DNA from 4 places in the Methylobacterium sp. HJ2 genome. Region 1 is predicted to be linked to each of the others. Evidence: predicted binding sites of a transcription regulator. Region 1 holds the regulator's gene; each other region holds the start of a gene.

Region 1 (3,928 bases):
GAGTGAACAGCGCGTCCGCCTGCATGGCCTTGCCTACACCGCCGGGGTGCTCGCGAGCTTCATTGGCCTCGCCGGGCTGCTGATCGTCCTGAAGAGCGGCGGCGCCGGGCTCGGCTGGGGCTTCCAGCTGCAATCGCCCGTGGTGGTGGCGATGCTCGCCTACCTGCTCCTGCTGATGGGCCTCAGCCTGTCGGGCGCCGTGCATCTCGGCGGTCGGGTCGTCGGACTCGGCGACGGGCTCGCCCGGCGGGCCGGACTGGAGGGCTCGTTCTTTACCGGCGTGCTCGCCACGATCGTAGCGACGCCCTGCACGGCGCCGTTCATGGGCACGGCGGTCGGCTTCGCGCTCACGCAGTCCGCCGCGGCTGCGCTGGTCATCTTCGCCTGCCTCGGGCTCGGGCTCGCCTTGCCCTTTCTGGCGCTGACCCTGTGGCCGGGGGCTGTGCGCGTTCTGCCGCGCCCGGGCGCCTGGATGGAGGCTCTGAAGCAGGTGCTGGCCTTCCCGGTCTACGCCACGGTGGCGTGGCTTGTCTGGGTGCTCGCTCAGCAGATCGGGCCGGAGGGACTGTTCGCGGCACTGATCGGGCTCGTGCTCGTGGGCTTCGCCGCCTGGGCCTGGGAGCGCGGTCGCGAGGCGGAGGGCCTCGCCGGCCGCGCGACCCGCGCCCTCGCGATCCTGGCGGTGACCGCGGTGGCCGCCCTCGCCCTGACGCTCGACCGCGACCGTTTGCCCCCCGGCGCTGAGGCGCACGCCGACGGTGTCGAGGCCTTCACCCAGGCCCGCCTCGACGGGCTTCTCGCTGCTGGCAGGCCGGTCTTCGTCAATATGACGGCGGCTTGGTGCATCACCTGTCAGGTCAACGAGCGCACCTCGCTCTCGACCGAAGCGGTGCGGGCGGCGATGCGCGCGCGCGGGATCGCCGTCCTGAAAGGCGACTGGACCAACCAGAACCCCGAGATCACCCGCCTGCTAGAGCGCCACGGCCGCAGCGGCGTGCCGCTCTACCTGCTTTACACGGGCGTGGCGGCGCCTGAGGTGCTGCCGCAGATCCTCACCGAGGGCACGGTGCTGGCGGCACTGGCGAGCGTCCGGCCGGCCGGCGCCACGGTGCTTGGCGCGGCGGAGCCGCGCTGACGCGATCCGAGCTGTAACCGCAGCGGCTCTCCCTCAAGCCTCGAGCGAGAAGGTCTCGTCGAAGGCGTAGCCGGACCCCCGCACGGTGCGGATCGGATCAGGTTGGCGCGGCCGGTTCAGTGCCTTGCGCAGGCGACCGACATGCACGTCGACCGTCCGCTCATCGATGTAGACATCGTGACCCCAGACCCCGTCGAGCAATTGCTCGCGCGAGAACACGCGGCCCGGGCTCTGCATCAAGAACTCCAGCAGCTTGAATTCGGTAGGTCCGAGATGGATCTCATGGCCGCTGCGGCGGATGCGGTGGCTGACCCGGTCGAGTTCGATGTCGCCGGCCGCCAGCAGATCGGCGACGTGAGCGGGCTTTGAGCGGCGCAACAGCGCCCGCACGCGGGCGAGAAGCTCCGGCACCGAGAACGGCTTGACGATGTAGTCGTCGGCGCCGGTGCCGAGGCCGCGTATCCGGTCGCCCTCCTCGCCGCGCGCCGTCAGCATGATTACCGGCAAGCGCTCGGTCTCGCGCCGCGCCCGGATCCGGCGGCAGATCTCGATCCCAGAGAGGCCCGGCAGCATCCAGTCGAGCAGGACGAGATCAGGTGCCTGCTCGGAGAGGCGCAACTCCGCCTCATCGCCACGGGCGGCGGATTCCACCTCGAAGCCCTCGGCCTCCAGATTGTAGCGCAGCAGGGTGGTGAGCGCCTCTTCGTCCTCAACGATCAGGATACGGGTACGCATGTGCTCAATCCGTGCGGTTCGGAGCCGGGAGACGTCCTCGTCCCGGCCGCGTCAGGCCTCACCCGGGCTGACGGTGGCGTAGTTGGAAGCGTCGTTCTTGGGTCGGTCGCCAGTCGGCGTTTCGCCGGTCGCTAAGTACTGGATCGTCTCGGCGATATTGGTGGTGTGGTCGCCGATGCGCTCGACGTTCTTGGCGCAGAACAGCAGGTGCGTGCAGAACGAGATGTTGCGCGGATCTTCCATCATGTACGTCAGGAGCTCGCGGAACAGCGAGTTGTAGAGCGCGTCGATCGCGCCGTCGCGCTCCCAGACATCCAGCGCGGCCTTGACGTCGCGACTCGCGTAGGCGTCGAGCACGTCCTTGAGCTGCGCCTCGGCGAGATCACTCATGTGCTGGACGCCGATGACGATCTTCTGGCCGACAGATTGGTCGCTGATCGCCACCACGCGCTTGGCCACGTTCTTGGCGAGGTCGCCGATCCGCTCGAGATCACCCGATACGCGGATGGCCGAGATCGTCTCGCGCAGGTCGATCGCCAGCGGCTGGCGGCGGGCGATCAACAGGACCGAACGCTCTTCGATGTCGCGCTGGAGCGCGTCGAGACGCTTGTCCGCCACGATCACGGCCTGAGCGAGACTGGAATCGCGGCGCACAAGGGCGTCGGAGGCTTCAGCGACCATCTTCTCGGCGACGCCTCCCATTTCTGAGATCGCGCGGCGCAGATCCTCCAAGTCGGTGTCGTAGGAGCTGACGATGTGACCGGGCATGGTTCGATCCTCGGGCGGCAGATGGGGTGCAGGCAGGACGATCAGCCGAAGCGGCCGGTGATGTAATCCTGGGTCTGCCGCTTCTCGGGGTTCATGAAGATCCGGTTCGTCGGCCCGAACTCGACTAGCTCGCCCAGATACATGAACGCCGTGAACTGCGAGATACGCGCGGCCTGCTGCATGTTGTGCGTGACGATGACGATGGTGAATTCGTTGCGCAGCTGCTCGATCAACTCCTCGATGCGGCCAGTCGAGATCGGGTCGAGGGCCGAAGTCGGCTCGTCGAACAGGATCACCTCCGGGCGCTGAGCCACCGTGCGGGCGATGCAGAGGCGCTGCTGCTGGCCGCCCGAGAGCCCCATGCCGGATTGCTTGAGCTTGTCCTTCACCTCGTCCCAGAGCGCCGCCTTGCGCAGCGAAGCCTCGACGCGGGCATCGAGTTCGGATTTCGGCAGCTTTTCGTAGAGACGCATGCCAAAGGCGACGTTGTCGTAGATCGACATCGGGAAGGGCGTCGGCTTCTGGAACACCATGCCGATGCGCGAGCGCAGGTCGTTCAGGTCGATCTTCGCGTCCAGGATGTTCTCGCCGTCGAGCAGGATCTGCCCTTCCGCGCGCTGTTCCGGATAGAGACTGTAGATCCGGTTGAACGTGCGCAGCAAGGTGGACTTGCCGCAGCCCGACGGGCCGATCAAGGCCGTGACCTGCCGGTCGTGGAAATTGAGATTGACGTTCTTCAGGCCGTGGAACTGCCCATAGTAGAAGTTGAGGTCCTTGACTGCGATGCGGATTGGCGCCGCGCTATCCGCGCGCGGGCGCTGGTCAGCCTCTGCGGCCATCGAAGCGGCGAAGCTCATGCTCGGAATCCTTCGGAAGGGCGGCTCAGCGAGCGCGCTGCGGCTTGATGAAGACGCGGGCGACGATCGACAGCGCCAGGATGGTGACGGTGATCAGGAGCGCCCCGGCCCAGGCGAGCTGCTGCCAATTCGGATAGGGCGAGAGGGCGAACTGGTAGATCATCACCGGCAGGTTCGCGACGCCGCCCATTAGGTTGGCGTTGAACCAGCTGTTGTTGTTCAGCGCGGTGAACAGCAGTGGCGCTGTCTCGCCGGCGATTCGGGCGAGCGCCAGGATGATGCCGGTGACGATGCCGGCCGAGGCCGCGCGCCACGACACGCTCATGATCACGGTCGAGGCGGGCGCGCCGAGCGCCGCCCCGGCCTCGCGCAGCGTCCCGGGGACGAGCCGCAGCATGTCCTCCGTGGTGCGCACGATGACCGGCGTCGCGAT
Region 2 (3,928 bases), on a different contig from region 1:
AGCCCGGGAACAGGTTCGCGGCAGCCTCGAACATCTTGAAATAGTCCAGCATCGGCTTGGCCCGCCCGTCGATCCGCTCGCCCGGCAGGATCGTGCCGATCCCGGGCGGGTAGACCAGAAGCAAGGTCGTCGCCACCCGGCCCTCGGCCTCCGCGATCGGAACGAAATCCACGTGGTTGCGCGTGAGCATCTGGGCCGCGTCCTTGGGCGGCATCACCATCTCAGGCAGGTGCTCGGGAGCGAATTGCTTGCGCTGCAGGGCCGAGGTTCCGGCCTCGCGGTGGAAGGCGTGGTAATCGGCGCAAAGATCGCGCAGGCGCACGCCCGCGTAGCGGTTCGGGCGGCGCCGGACGAATTCCGGCATGGCCTCCTCCAGGGGGACGTTGTCGTCGTGCAGGCGCTTGAAGGCGACGAGGCCCGAGATCAGCGTGCCGGCCTTGGAGGATTCGACGCCCGGCGTCAGCAGGAAGAGCAGCGAGTTGAGATCGTTCTTCTCTGGCACGATCCGGTTCTCGCGCAGGTACTGCGCGACGATCGGGGCCGGGATGCCGTGCTCGCTGTAGGCGCCGGTGCGCCGGTCGAAGCCCGGGGTGAGCACGGTGAGCTTGTTCGGGTCGGTGATGGCATAGCCCGGCCCCACATGGGTGAAGCCGTGCCAGCCGGCGCCGGGCTTCAGCTCCCAGTGGCGGGGATCGCTCGCGAGCTCGTCCGTCGGCACGCTCTCCCAGGCGATCTCGGCGCCGTCGGTCGTGGTCGTCACGTCCGGCACGAAGGGATCGAAGAACCAGCGCCGGCGCGGATCGCCCTCGCGCTCCTCGAACTCGCGGCGGATGGCCCGCACCTTCTTGCGCCACTCGATCCCGAGGCGGATCGTGTCGTCCCACAGGATCATGCCGGAGCGGCCCTTCATCATCTGGGCGCCGACGTCGAGGGAGGCGAAGAGCGGGTAGAACGGCGAGGTCGAGGCGTGGACGAGGAAGCTCTCGTTGAGGCGCCGGTGCTCGACGCGCCGGGTCTGGCCGCGGATGTGGCCGTCCTTGGTGTGGATCTGCGAGGCCTGGCTGAAGCTCGCGAGCTGCTTGTGGGTCGATTGCGTCGCGATGATGCCGGGCGAGGTCTCGTCGAGGCCGGTGAGCCCCATGGCGAAGCGGCCGGCATAGAGGGGATGGAACTTCATGAAGCCCGCCCAGGCCTCGTCGAACAGGATGTAGTCGCAGAGGTGCCCGATCCGGGCGAGGATCTCGCGCGCGTCGTAGATCGTGCCGTCGTAGGTGCATTGCTCGATGACGGCGACGCGGAACGGGCGCTCCTTGCGCCACGCCTCCCTGTCCGCCACCAGCGGGTTGGCGCGGATCTTCTCGCGGATCCGGGCCTCGTCGAGGGCCTCGTGGTAGATCGGCCCGATCAGCCCGTAGGCGTTGCGGTCGGTCTCGAGGAAGATCGGGATGCCGCCGCCGAGGAAGAGCGCGCCGTGATGGGCGGCCTTGTGGTTGTTGCGGTCGAACAGGACGAGGTCGCCCTCGGCCACCAGCGAGGACAGCACGATCTTGTTCGAGGCCGAGGTGCCGTTGAGGACGAAATAGGTTTTTTCCGCCCCGAAGATCTGGGCGGCCTCCTTCTGCGCCTTGAGCGCCGGGCCTTCGTGGGTCAGCAAATCGCCGAGATCGAGGACCGAGTTGTCGAGGTCGTCGCGGAAGATCGCTTCCCCTAAGTGCTCGACGAAGATGCGGCCGATCGGCGAGCGGTTGTAGAAGATGCCGCCGTTGTGGCCCGGGCAGGTCCAGAGCTGGTTGCCCTTCTCGGCGTAGTCGACGAGCGCCCCGAAGAACGGCGTCTTCAGGGTCTCGGCATACTGGGTGACGCGGGAGACGAGGCCGCGGGCGATGAATTCCGGCGTCTCCTCGGCGAGGAAGATGTAGCCGTCGATGAAGTCGAGCAGCTCGACCGGGATGTCCTCCAGGCGCTTGCGGCGGACCATGATGACGATCGGCATCTCGAGGCCGCGGCGGCGCATCATGTCGATGAGCGCGGCGGCCTTGCCGTCGAGCCCGCGCTTGCCCCAATCCACCACCATGCAGCCGATGGCGGCGTCGGTCTGCACGGCGATCGCCGCGTCCTCGACGCGGCGCGCCCGCACCACCTCGAAGCCGCGTCCCTCGACCGCCGCCACGATCTGGTCGACCCGCGCGCCCTCGAGGTCGCCGGGCTCGAAGGTGGGCGTGCACATCAGCACGGTGAAGCGGCGGTGGAAATCCATGCGCGGGGTCCTGTCGCGGGCGGCCCGGGATCCCGGGCCGCAGGGTGCATCGACTGGCTTTCCGGCGCGAGCGTGACGGCGCGATGACGGCTGGCCCGCCCGGGCCCGCGGCTTCCGCCGCACGGGGGAGTAGCACCGCCCCCAACCTCCCTTATAATGCAGGCCTGTTCGCCCCGGCCGCGGGGTGCGTTCGATCGAGCCCCGCATGACGTCCCGCATCCCGAACTTCGCCGAGATCCCGTTCGCGGGCGAGCCGCTGCCCGTCGCCCCGCTGCCGACGGCCGAGCCGTGGATGAGCCCCGAGGGCATCCCGGTGAAGGGCGCCTACGGGCCGGAGGACCGCGAGGGGCTGGAGTTCCTGCACACCTATCCGGGGCTGGCGCCCTACCTGCGCGGGCCCTATCCGACGATGTACGTGACCCAGCCCTGGACGATCCGGCAATATGCCGGCTTCTCCACGGCCGAGGATTCGAACGCCTTCTACCGGCGCAACCTCGCGGCCGGGCAGAAGGGCCTGTCGGTGGCCTTCGACCTCGCCACCCATCGCGGCTACGATTCCGACCACCCGCGCGTCTCGGGCGACGTCGGCATGGCGGGCGTCGCGATCGACTCGATCTACGACATGCGGACGCTGTTCTCCGGCATCCCCCTCGACGAGATGACCGTGTCGATGACGATGAACGGCGCGGTGCTGCCGATCCTCGCCCTCTACATCGTGGCCGCCGAGGAGCAGGGCGTGCCGCCCTCGAAGCTCGCCGGCACGATCCAGAACGACATCCTCAAGGAGTTCATGGTCCGCAACACCTACATCTATCCCCCGAAGGGATCGATGCGGATCATCTCGGACATCTTCGCCTACACGTCGAAGAACATGCCGAAGTTCAATTCGATCTCGATCTCCGGCTACCATATGCAGGAGGCCGGGGCGACGAACGACCTCGAGCTGGCCTACACGCTGGCCGACGGCGTCGAGTACATCAAGGCGGGGCTGGCTGCTGGTCTGACCATCGACCAGTTCGCCCCGCGCCTGTCGTTCTTCTGGGCGATCTCGACGAACTTCTTCATGGAAATCGCCAAGATGCGGGCCGCGCGCCTGATCTGGGCCAAGCTCGTCAAGCAGTTCGAGCCGAAATCCGACAAGTCCCTGCCGCTGCGCACCCATTCGCAGACGAGCGGCTGGTCCCTCACCGCCCAGGACGTGTTCAACAACGTCACCCGCACCTGCATCGAGGCGATGGCGGCGACGCAAGGGGGCACGCAGTCCCTGCACACCAACGCCCTCGACGAGGCGCTGGCGCTGCCCACCGACTTCTCGGCCCGGATCGCGCGCAACACCCAGTTGTTCCTGCAGCAGGAATCGGGCACCACCCGCATCGTCGATCCGTGGGGCGGCTCCTACTACGTCGAGCGCCTCACCGCCGACATCGTGGCCCGCGCCTGGGAGCACATCCGCGAGGTCGAGAGCCTCGGGGGCATGGCCAAGGCGATCGAGGCCGGCATCCCGAAGCTCAGGATCGAGGAGGCGGCGGCGCGCGCCCAGGCCCGGATCGATTCCGGGCGCCAGACGATCGTGGGCATCAACAAGTTCAAGGCCGACGACGACATGGCCATCGAGCTCCTGCGCGTCGACAACGGCAACGTCCGCACCCTGCAGATCGACAAGCTCAAGCG
Region 3 (3,928 bases), on a different contig from region 1:
TCGTCTCGGCCGACCTGGTCCTGTCGATCGTGCCGCCAGCCGAGGCCGTGGCGCTCGCCCGGCGCCTCGCGCCGAGCCTCGCGGCGGCGCCGGTCAAACCCGTCTACGTCGATGCCAACGCGGTCGGGCCCGACACGCTCGCGCTGATCGCGGATGTCGTGACGGGCACCGGGGCACGGTTCCTCGACGGCGCGATCATCGGTCTGCCGCCGAAGCCCGGTGCGCGCGGCCCGCGCTTCTATCTCTCGGGCGACGACCCGGCGCCGGCCCTGCGGCTCGCCGGATACGGGATCGACGCGCGCGCCTGCCCGGGCGGCGTCGGCGCGGCCTCGACCCTGAAGATGAGCTATTCCGGCATCAACAAGGGCCTCACGGCCCTCGCCGCCCTGATGGTGCTCGCCGCCGACCGGGCGGGGGCCGGCGAGGCCCTTCTGGCCGAACTCGCCGAGAACGAGCCGCAGCTCCTCGCCCGCTTCGCGACGCGCTTGCCCGACATGCTGCCCAAGGCGCGGCGCTGGGCACCCGAGATGCTGGAGATCGCGGCCTTCCTCGGCAGCGACGGGGCGGGCCAGGAGGTCTTCGCCGGCAATGCCAAGCTGTTCGCGCGCCTCGGGGAGGGGACCGACGGGGCGGAGGCGGAGGCGATCCTGCGCTTCGCCGAGGCGGCCGCCGGGCGCGGGACGGGCTGACGGGCGGGCGCCCCGGCCGGTTCCGGTCGGCCGAGCCGACGCTGACACCGCCCAGTACCCTGGCCGATCGCAGGAGCGCGCGGCGGTCCCGACGAGACGCCTCGGGGAACCTTGTCCAACCTCAGGGATGCGGCGCGCCGGGGAGGGAGCCCGTCGCGAGGGGCTCGATGAAGGGCAGGTCGCGCCGGGCGATGTCGCGGCGGTCGCGGTCGAGCTTGTCCGCGGAGAGCAAGGCCGCCGCGATGAGTGCCGCCAGCGCGAGGGTGACCTTGGCGGCCTCCCAGATCCGTCCGAGCATGGGAAACTCTACAGCCGGCGCGCCCTGGACCGGAACGGGCGCAGGACCGTTTGTGCAGCGCACCCATGACCAAAGCGTTACGCGCCGCCCATGCCCGGTGTCCCGCCGCGCTCAGGCCTCCTCGGCCTCGGCGGCGAGCGCCCGGAACACCAGCGCGTGGCGGGCGGCCAGCGCCTCGACATCGGCCATGTAGCCCCCGCCGATCACCCCCACCACGGGCACGCCCCGCGCGCGCGCCGCGCCGATCACGAAACGGTCGCGGGCGTACAGCCCGGCATCACTGAGCGCGAGGCGTCCGAGCCGGTCGTCGCGGTGGGGATCGACGCCCGCGTTGTAGAACACGATGTCGGGCCGGAGCGCGTCGAGGAGCGGGATCAGGCGGGCGGCCAGGATCTCGAGGTAGGCCGCGTCCTCGACGCCGTCCGGCAACCCGATATCGAGGTCGCCCGCGATCTTGTGGCTCGGGTAGTTGCGCTCGCAATGGATCGAGAGCGTGAAGAGGTCCGGCGCGTAGGCGAGGCAATCGGCGGTGCCGTCGCCCTGGTGCACGTCGAGATCGACCACGAGCGCACGGGAGATCCTGCCCTCCGCCTGGAGCGCGCGGGCGGCGACCGCCACGTCGTTGAAGACGCAGAAGCCCGCACCCTGCGCCCGCCGCGCGTGGTGGCTGCCGCCCGCCGTGCTGCCGGCGAGCCCCTCGGCCAGCGCGAGGCGGGCAGCCAGCAACGTGCCGCCGACCGAGGCGCGCGAGCGCCGCACCACCGTCTCGCTCACCGGCAGGCCGATCGCCCGCTCGATCTCCCGCGGGACCGCGCAGGCGAGCACGGCCTCGACATAGGCGGGTTGGTGGGCGAGCGCGAGGAGGTCGGCGGAGGCGGGCTCGGGCGCGACGAAGCCCAGCGGCGCGAGCCCTTGCTCGGCCACGATCTCGGCGAGCCGCCCGTATTTGCGCATCGGGAAGCGATGCCCGTCCGGCAGGCTGGCTTCGTAGGCAGGATGGAAGACGATGGGCGGGATCAACCGCGCTCCTCGGGCATCGCGCCCCGAAAGCGGATCACCGGCTCCGGTGCTCCGCAACCCCTGTTCGCGGCCCGGTCCGTGCCGGCTGCAAGAGGCGTCATAAGACTGAAACAGCGCGACTGTTAGGGGGCTGCTGACCGGCGCGGCGGCAGGCCGCGGCCGGACGAGCAGAGGCATCCGCCCGCATGATCGACGCGCCGACCGGCACCCTGCTCGCCCTGTCGCTCTGCGCGCTGCTCGCCCTGGTCAACCTCACGAGCTTCGCCCTCACGGCCCGCCGCATCGGTCGCGCGCCGCGAACCGCCTGCTTTCCCGCGGGCGCACCCGTCTCCCTGGTGCGGCCGGTCTGTGGCCTGGAGGCGTTCAGCGAGGAGACGCTGACCCGCGGCTTCCGGCTCGCCTACCCGGATTACGAGATCGTGTTCTGCGTCGCCGACCCCGCCGACCCGGTGCTCCCGCTGGTCCGCCGGCTGATCGCCGCGCATCCGGCGGTCCCGGCCCGCATCCTCGTCGGCGACGAGCGCGTGAGCGACAACCCGAAGCTGAACAACTGCGTGCGCGGCTGGGAGGCGGCGCGCCACGACTGGATCGTGCTGGCCGATTCCAACGTGCTGATGCCGCCCGATTACCTTCAGCAGTTGCAGGCGGCCTGGGGCCCCGATACCGGGCTCGTCTGCTCGACGCCGATCGGCGCGCGGCCGGGCAATCTCTGGGCCGCGGTCGAGTGCGCCTTCCTCAACACCCTGCAGGCGCGCTGGCAATATACCGGCGAGAGTCTGGGCCTCGGCTTCGCTCAGGGCAAGAGCATGCTCTGGCACAAGCCGTTCCTGGACGCCCGGGGCGGCATCCGGGCGCTCGCGGCCGAGATCGCCGAGGACGCCGCCGCGACGAAGCTGGTGCGGGCCGCCGGACGGCGCGTCCACCTCGTGCACGCGCCCTTCGAGCAGCCGCTCGGGCGCCGGCGCCTGCGCGAGGTCTGGGCCCGCCAGCTGCGCTGGGCCCGCCTGCGCCGGGTGACCTTTCCGCTCTTCTTCGCGCCCGAGATCGCCAGCGGCGTCCTGCTGCCGTTCTGCCTCGCGGCGGGGCTTGCCGGGACCCCTGAAGCCTGGGCCGGCAGCGGCCTGATGGCGCTCCTCGTCTACGGCGCCGAATACGCCCTGGCGGCCCGTGTCGGCTGGCACCGGGGGCCGCGGCTGATCCTCGGCTTCCTCCTGCGCGACCTGATGATTCCGCTGCTGTGGATACGGGCCTGGATGCACGATTCCGTGGTCTGGCGCGGCAACGCCATGGATATCCGTCCCAAGCCGCCGCGCCGCTTGCGCGCCGACGCGCGCACGGCCTAACCCCGGTGACGCGCGCGGACGGCGCGTTCGGAGGCAGACAGCCCGTTGCGCATCGCGATCCTCGAGACCGGACGGCCGCCGGCGCGGCTCTCCGGCTTCCCCTCCTACGCGGCGATGTCGGCGAAGCTCCTCGGCCCCGCCTTCGAGACGACAGCCTTCGACGTGCAGGCCGGAGCGCTGCCCGATCCAAGGGCATTTCCGGGCGTCCTGATCACGGGCTCGGCCGCGGGCGTCTACGATCCGCTGCCGTGGATCCCGCCGCTGCTCGCCTACCTGCGATCCCTGCCGCGCGACATCCGCCTCGTCGGCATCTGCTTCGGCCACCAGATCATGGCCGCGGCCTATGGCGGGCGCGCCGAGAAGGCGCCTCAGGGCTGGGGCCTCGGGCTCCATGACTACGCGGTGATGACGCGCGCGCCCTTCATGGACGACGCGCCGCGCATCGCCGTGCCGGTGTCGCATCAGGATCAGGTGACGGTCCGCCCGCCCACGGCCCGGGTGCTCGCGGGCAGCGCCTTCACACCGAACGGGGTTCTGGCCTACGCGGATCGGGCCGCCCTGTCCTGCCAGTGCCACCC
Region 4 (3,928 bases), 290 kb from region 1:
GATCTGGGCTTGGCTCAAGCGCCGCGCGTCGCGCGCTACGGGCCCGCCTTCGTCGAGCGGAACCCGTATCGGGCGCGCCAACGGCGCGCGGCGTTCCTCCGGGCGGCCCTCGATCGACACAGCACGGCCGGCGCCCCGTGGGACGCCGGTCGGTTCCGGCAGCGCCGATGGATCCCGTACTTGTTGGACCCGGATCGATGTCGCAGGTCGGGCCGCGGGGCGGTGGAGCGCGCCGCGGCCGTCAGGTCCGGTGCGGCCCGAGGCTCCGGCTTCAGGCCTTGGCGAGCGGGTGCTCGCGCAGGTAGCTCGACGCGGCCGCGACGCCCGAGCCGGGGGTCACCGAGACGCCGTTGTCGAGCATCGCCATCTCGGCGCCCGCGATGGCGCCGAGCAGCGACAGCTCGTTCAGGTCGCCCACGTGGCCGATGCGGAAGACCTTGCCGGCGACCTTGCTCAGACCTGCGCCGAGGGCGAGGTTGTAGCGCACGAAGGCGTGCTTGATGATCTTGGCCGCATCGACGCCCTCCGGCACGACGATCGCCGTGACGGTGTCGGAGTTCCACTTGGGCTCGGACGCGCAGGTCTTCAGGCCCCAGGCGGCCACGGCCTGACGGGTCGCCTCGCCGAGCACGTGGTGACGGTGGTAGACGTTCTCGAGCCCTTCCTCGAACAGGCAGGCCAGAGCCTCGCGCAGGCCGTAGAGCAGCGGCAGGGACGGCGTGTAGGGGAAGTAGCCGGCCGGGTTCTGCTTCTTGTGGTCTTCCCAGTCGAAGTAGACGCGGGCGAGCCGGTCGTTCTTGCCGGTCGAGCCCTCGGCCACCTTGAGGGCCTTGGGGCTGACGCAGATCACGCCGAGGCCGGCGGGCAGCATCAGGCCCTTCTGGGAGCCCGCGATGGCGCAGTCGACCTTCCACTCGTCCATCTTGAAGGGCAGCGAGCCGATCGACGACACGCCGTCGACGAAGAGCAGGGCCGGGTGGCCGGCAGCGTCGATCGCCTTGCGCACCGCGCCGATGTCGCTGGTGACGCCCGTGGCGGTCTCGTTGTGGACCACCATCACGGCCTTGATCTCGTGCCCCTTGTCGGCGCGCAGGGCCTCCTCGATCTTCTCGGGCTTGGCGCCGGTGCCCCACTCCTCCTCCTGGACGATCACCTCGAGGCCGAGGCGCTGGGCCATGTCGATCCAGAGATGGCTGAACTGGCCGAAGCGGGCGGCGAGCACCTTGTCGCCGCGCGACAGGGTGTTGGTCAGCGCCGATTCCCAGATGCCGGTGCCGGAGGCCGGGAACAGGAAGATCGTGCCGTCGGTCGAGCCGTAGACCTTCTTGGTGTCCTCGAAGAGCGGCTTCGTCAGCGCCGGGAAGTCGACCGAGCGATGGTCCTCGGAGGGCACCAGCATCGCGCGCTGCACGCGGTCCGGGATGTTCGTCGGACCCGGCACGAAGAGGTGATTGCGCCCGGGGCGTCGTGTGGCCGCCATGATGTGTCCTCCAATTCTCAAGATTGCAGCCGGCTTCGCGGCCCTGTCCGTGATGGTGCGCGTCGGCAGGCGGCCATGCCCGGGCCGGTCACGTCCGAACCGACCGGGATTCCCGGATCGGGCCGGTGCGCGGCCGGTCGGTCGATGGCTCGGATCATCGGGCGATACGGAGCGGCAGGGCGGCCTCTCGCCGCTCGCGTCGCGGCATGCCTGATGCCGGTCGCCTCCGAATTGCCGCGCTCTCCATGCTGCGGCCGGGCCTCGCGCGCAAGCGCTCCGGCCCGTCATCGACATCTTCCTTGAACGATCGCCCCGCACACCCGAGACTGGTCCGCGCCGCCACTCGGCTCGGGCCGGATTATGGCCGCCCAAGTCACGGAAAGAAAACCGGAAAAACTTCGCGGGACTGGAAAAAAAATTTGCCGTGCAGCGCAGCGTTGCGCCGCCTGAGTTTACGATTTCGGGTTGCAGCGCAGCAATCAAGCCCCGCATCCCGCGCATCCGCAAGGCTCTCCGAAGCGTCATCAAACTGATACCGGATTTCGGTTTGGCTCTGCCCGCATCGGACCGGAGGCGCGCGTGGCAGAGGAAGCGGAGACGACCCGCGTCCGAACATTGTTTCTGTCGGACATGCATCTCGGAACGCGGGGCTGCCAGGCGGCGCTGCTCCTCGACTTCCTGAAGGATTACGACGCGGACGCGATCTTCCTCGTCGGGGACATCGTCGACGGCTGGCAGCTGCGCTCGGGCTGGTACTGGCCCCAGGCCCACAACGACGTGGTGCAGAAGCTGCTGCGCAAGGTGCGCAAGGGCTCGAGCCTGATCTATGTGCCGGGCAACCACGACGAGTTCCTGCGCGACTACATCGGCACCACCTTCGGGGGCATCGAGATCGCCGACAGCCTGATCCACGAGGCGGCGGACGGGCGCCGCTACCTCGTGATCCACGGCGACCAGTTCGACATGGTGGTGCGCCATGCCCGCTGGCTCGCCCATCTCGGCGACGGCGCCTACACCCTGGCGCTCTGGATCAACACGGGGCTCAACCGCCTGCGCCGGCGCCTCGGCCTGTCCTACTGGTCCCTGTCGGCCTGGGCGAAGCTGAAGGTGAAGAACGCCGTCAACTTCATCGGCCAGTTCGAGACCTTCCTGGCCGACGAGGCGCGGCGCCAGGGCGCGGATGGGGTGATCTGCGGCCATATCCACCACGCGGCCAACCGCGAGATCGACGGCCTGCGCTACCTGAACACCGGCGACTGGGTGGAATCCTGCACGGCGATCGTCGAGCATTACGACGGCCGCATGGAGGTACTGCACTATCCCAGCGTGCTGCGCGCCCGGGCGGCCGCCGAGCCGCAGGCTTCCGAGCCCGAGGCGCTGCCCGGACGACGGGCGGTCGCGTGAGGCTGCTCATCGCCACGGATGCCTGGCACCCGCAGGTCAACGGCGTGGTGCGCTCGCTCCAGCACATGGTGGAGGCGGGCGGCACCCACGGCTGCGACACGGTGCTGCTGACCCACCAGGATTTCCGCTCCGTGCCGATGCCGGGCTACCCGGAGATCCGCCTCGCCCACGCCACTCGCCGGAAGGTGGCCGAGCGCTGGGCCGGGCTCGCACCGACCCATGTCCACATCGCCACCGAGGGCACGGTGGGCTACGCCACCCGGCGCCACTGCCTCGCCGCGCGGCGGCCCTTCACCACGAGCTACCACACCCGCTTCCCCGAATATCTCGCGGCCCGTCTGCCGGTGCCGGAGGCCTGGAGCTACGCGTGGCTGCGCCGCTTCCACGGCGCGGCGAGCGCCACCATGGTGAGCACGCCCTCCCTCGAGCAGGATCTGCGCGCACGGGGATTTTCAAACCTGATGCGCTGGACCCGGGGGGTCGACACCGAGCTGTTCCGTCCGGCCCGACCGGGCGAGGCGCCGCCCGAACTCGCCGGCCTGCCGAGGCCGCTCTTCCTGTTCGTCGGGCGTCTCGCCGTCGAGAAGAACGTCGAGGCCTTCCTGCGTCTCGACCTGCCGGGCAGCCGGGTCGTCGTCGGCGACGGGCCGGACCGGGCGCGCCTCCAGGCACTGGCGCCGGGCGCGCACTTCCTCGGCACCCGCACCGGTGCGGCGCTTGCCCGGATCTACGCGGCGTCCGACGTCTTCGTCTTCCCGAGCCTGACCGACACGTTCGGGATCGTGCTCCTCGAGGCGATGGCCTGCGGCACGCCGGTCGCGGCCTACCCGGTGACCGGTCCACTCGACGTGATCGGGGGGACGGGGGCCGGCATCCTCGACGCCGATCTCCGGGCCGCCGCGCTGGCGGCGCTCGCCCTGCCGCGCGAGGCCTGCCGGGCCGAGGCCCTGCGCCACACCTGGGCCGAGAGCGCGCGCCAGTTCTTCGGCAACATCGCCAACGCGCACGCGCAGGGCGCGGGCGCCGCGATGCAGGGCGAGCCGC

The links. Region 1 encodes PhoB, which activates phosphate uptake and scavenging genes when phosphate is short. Its sites were predicted from a motif close to TGTCATNNANCTGTCAT; they were not measured.
Region 2: the regulator PhoB is predicted to act here: its motif matches at 2,330-2,346, upstream of ACS5RC_RS23425 (Orn/Lys/Arg family decarboxylase).
Region 3: the regulator PhoB is predicted to act here: its motif matches at 2,103-2,119, upstream of ACS5RC_RS09940 (ceramide glucosyltransferase).
Region 4: the regulator PhoB is predicted to act here: its motif matches at 2,000-2,016, upstream of ACS5RC_RS02140 (UDP-2,3-diacylglucosamine diphosphatase).

What each region holds. Positions count from the first base shown of each region.
Region 1 is NZ_JBWJYM010000001.1:743,354-747,281, reverse strand. Features, by position in the region: gene ACS5RC_RS03480 (protein-disulfide reductase DsbD family protein) at 1-1,135, shown strand, start outside; gene phoB (phosphate regulon transcriptional regulator PhoB) at 1,169-1,870, opposite strand; gene phoU (phosphate signaling complex protein PhoU) at 1,922-2,638, opposite strand; gene pstB (phosphate ABC transporter ATP-binding protein PstB) at 2,680-3,477, opposite strand; gene pstA (phosphate ABC transporter permease PstA) at 3,521-3,928, opposite strand, start outside.
Region 2 is NZ_JBWJYM010000011.1:202,247-206,174, reverse strand. Features, by position in the region: gene ACS5RC_RS23425 (Orn/Lys/Arg family decarboxylase) at 1-2,257, opposite strand, end outside; gene scpA (methylmalonyl-CoA mutase) at 2,463-3,928, shown strand, end outside.
Region 3 is NZ_JBWJYM010000003.1:288,211-292,138, reverse strand. Features, by position in the region: gene ACS5RC_RS09955 (NAD(P)-dependent oxidoreductase) at 1-689, shown strand, start outside; gene ACS5RC_RS09950 (hypothetical protein) at 811-987, opposite strand; gene ACS5RC_RS09945 (histone deacetylase family protein) at 1,099-2,004, opposite strand; gene ACS5RC_RS09940 (ceramide glucosyltransferase) at 2,193-3,350, shown strand; gene ACS5RC_RS09935 (glutamine amidotransferase-related protein) at 3,396-3,928, shown strand, end outside.
Region 4 is NZ_JBWJYM010000001.1:453,204-457,131, reverse strand. Features, by position in the region: gene ACS5RC_RS02145 (aminotransferase class V-fold PLP-dependent enzyme) at 272-1,480, opposite strand; gene ACS5RC_RS02140 (UDP-2,3-diacylglucosamine diphosphatase) at 2,060-2,884, shown strand; gene ACS5RC_RS02135 (glycosyltransferase family 4 protein) at 2,881-3,928, shown strand, end outside.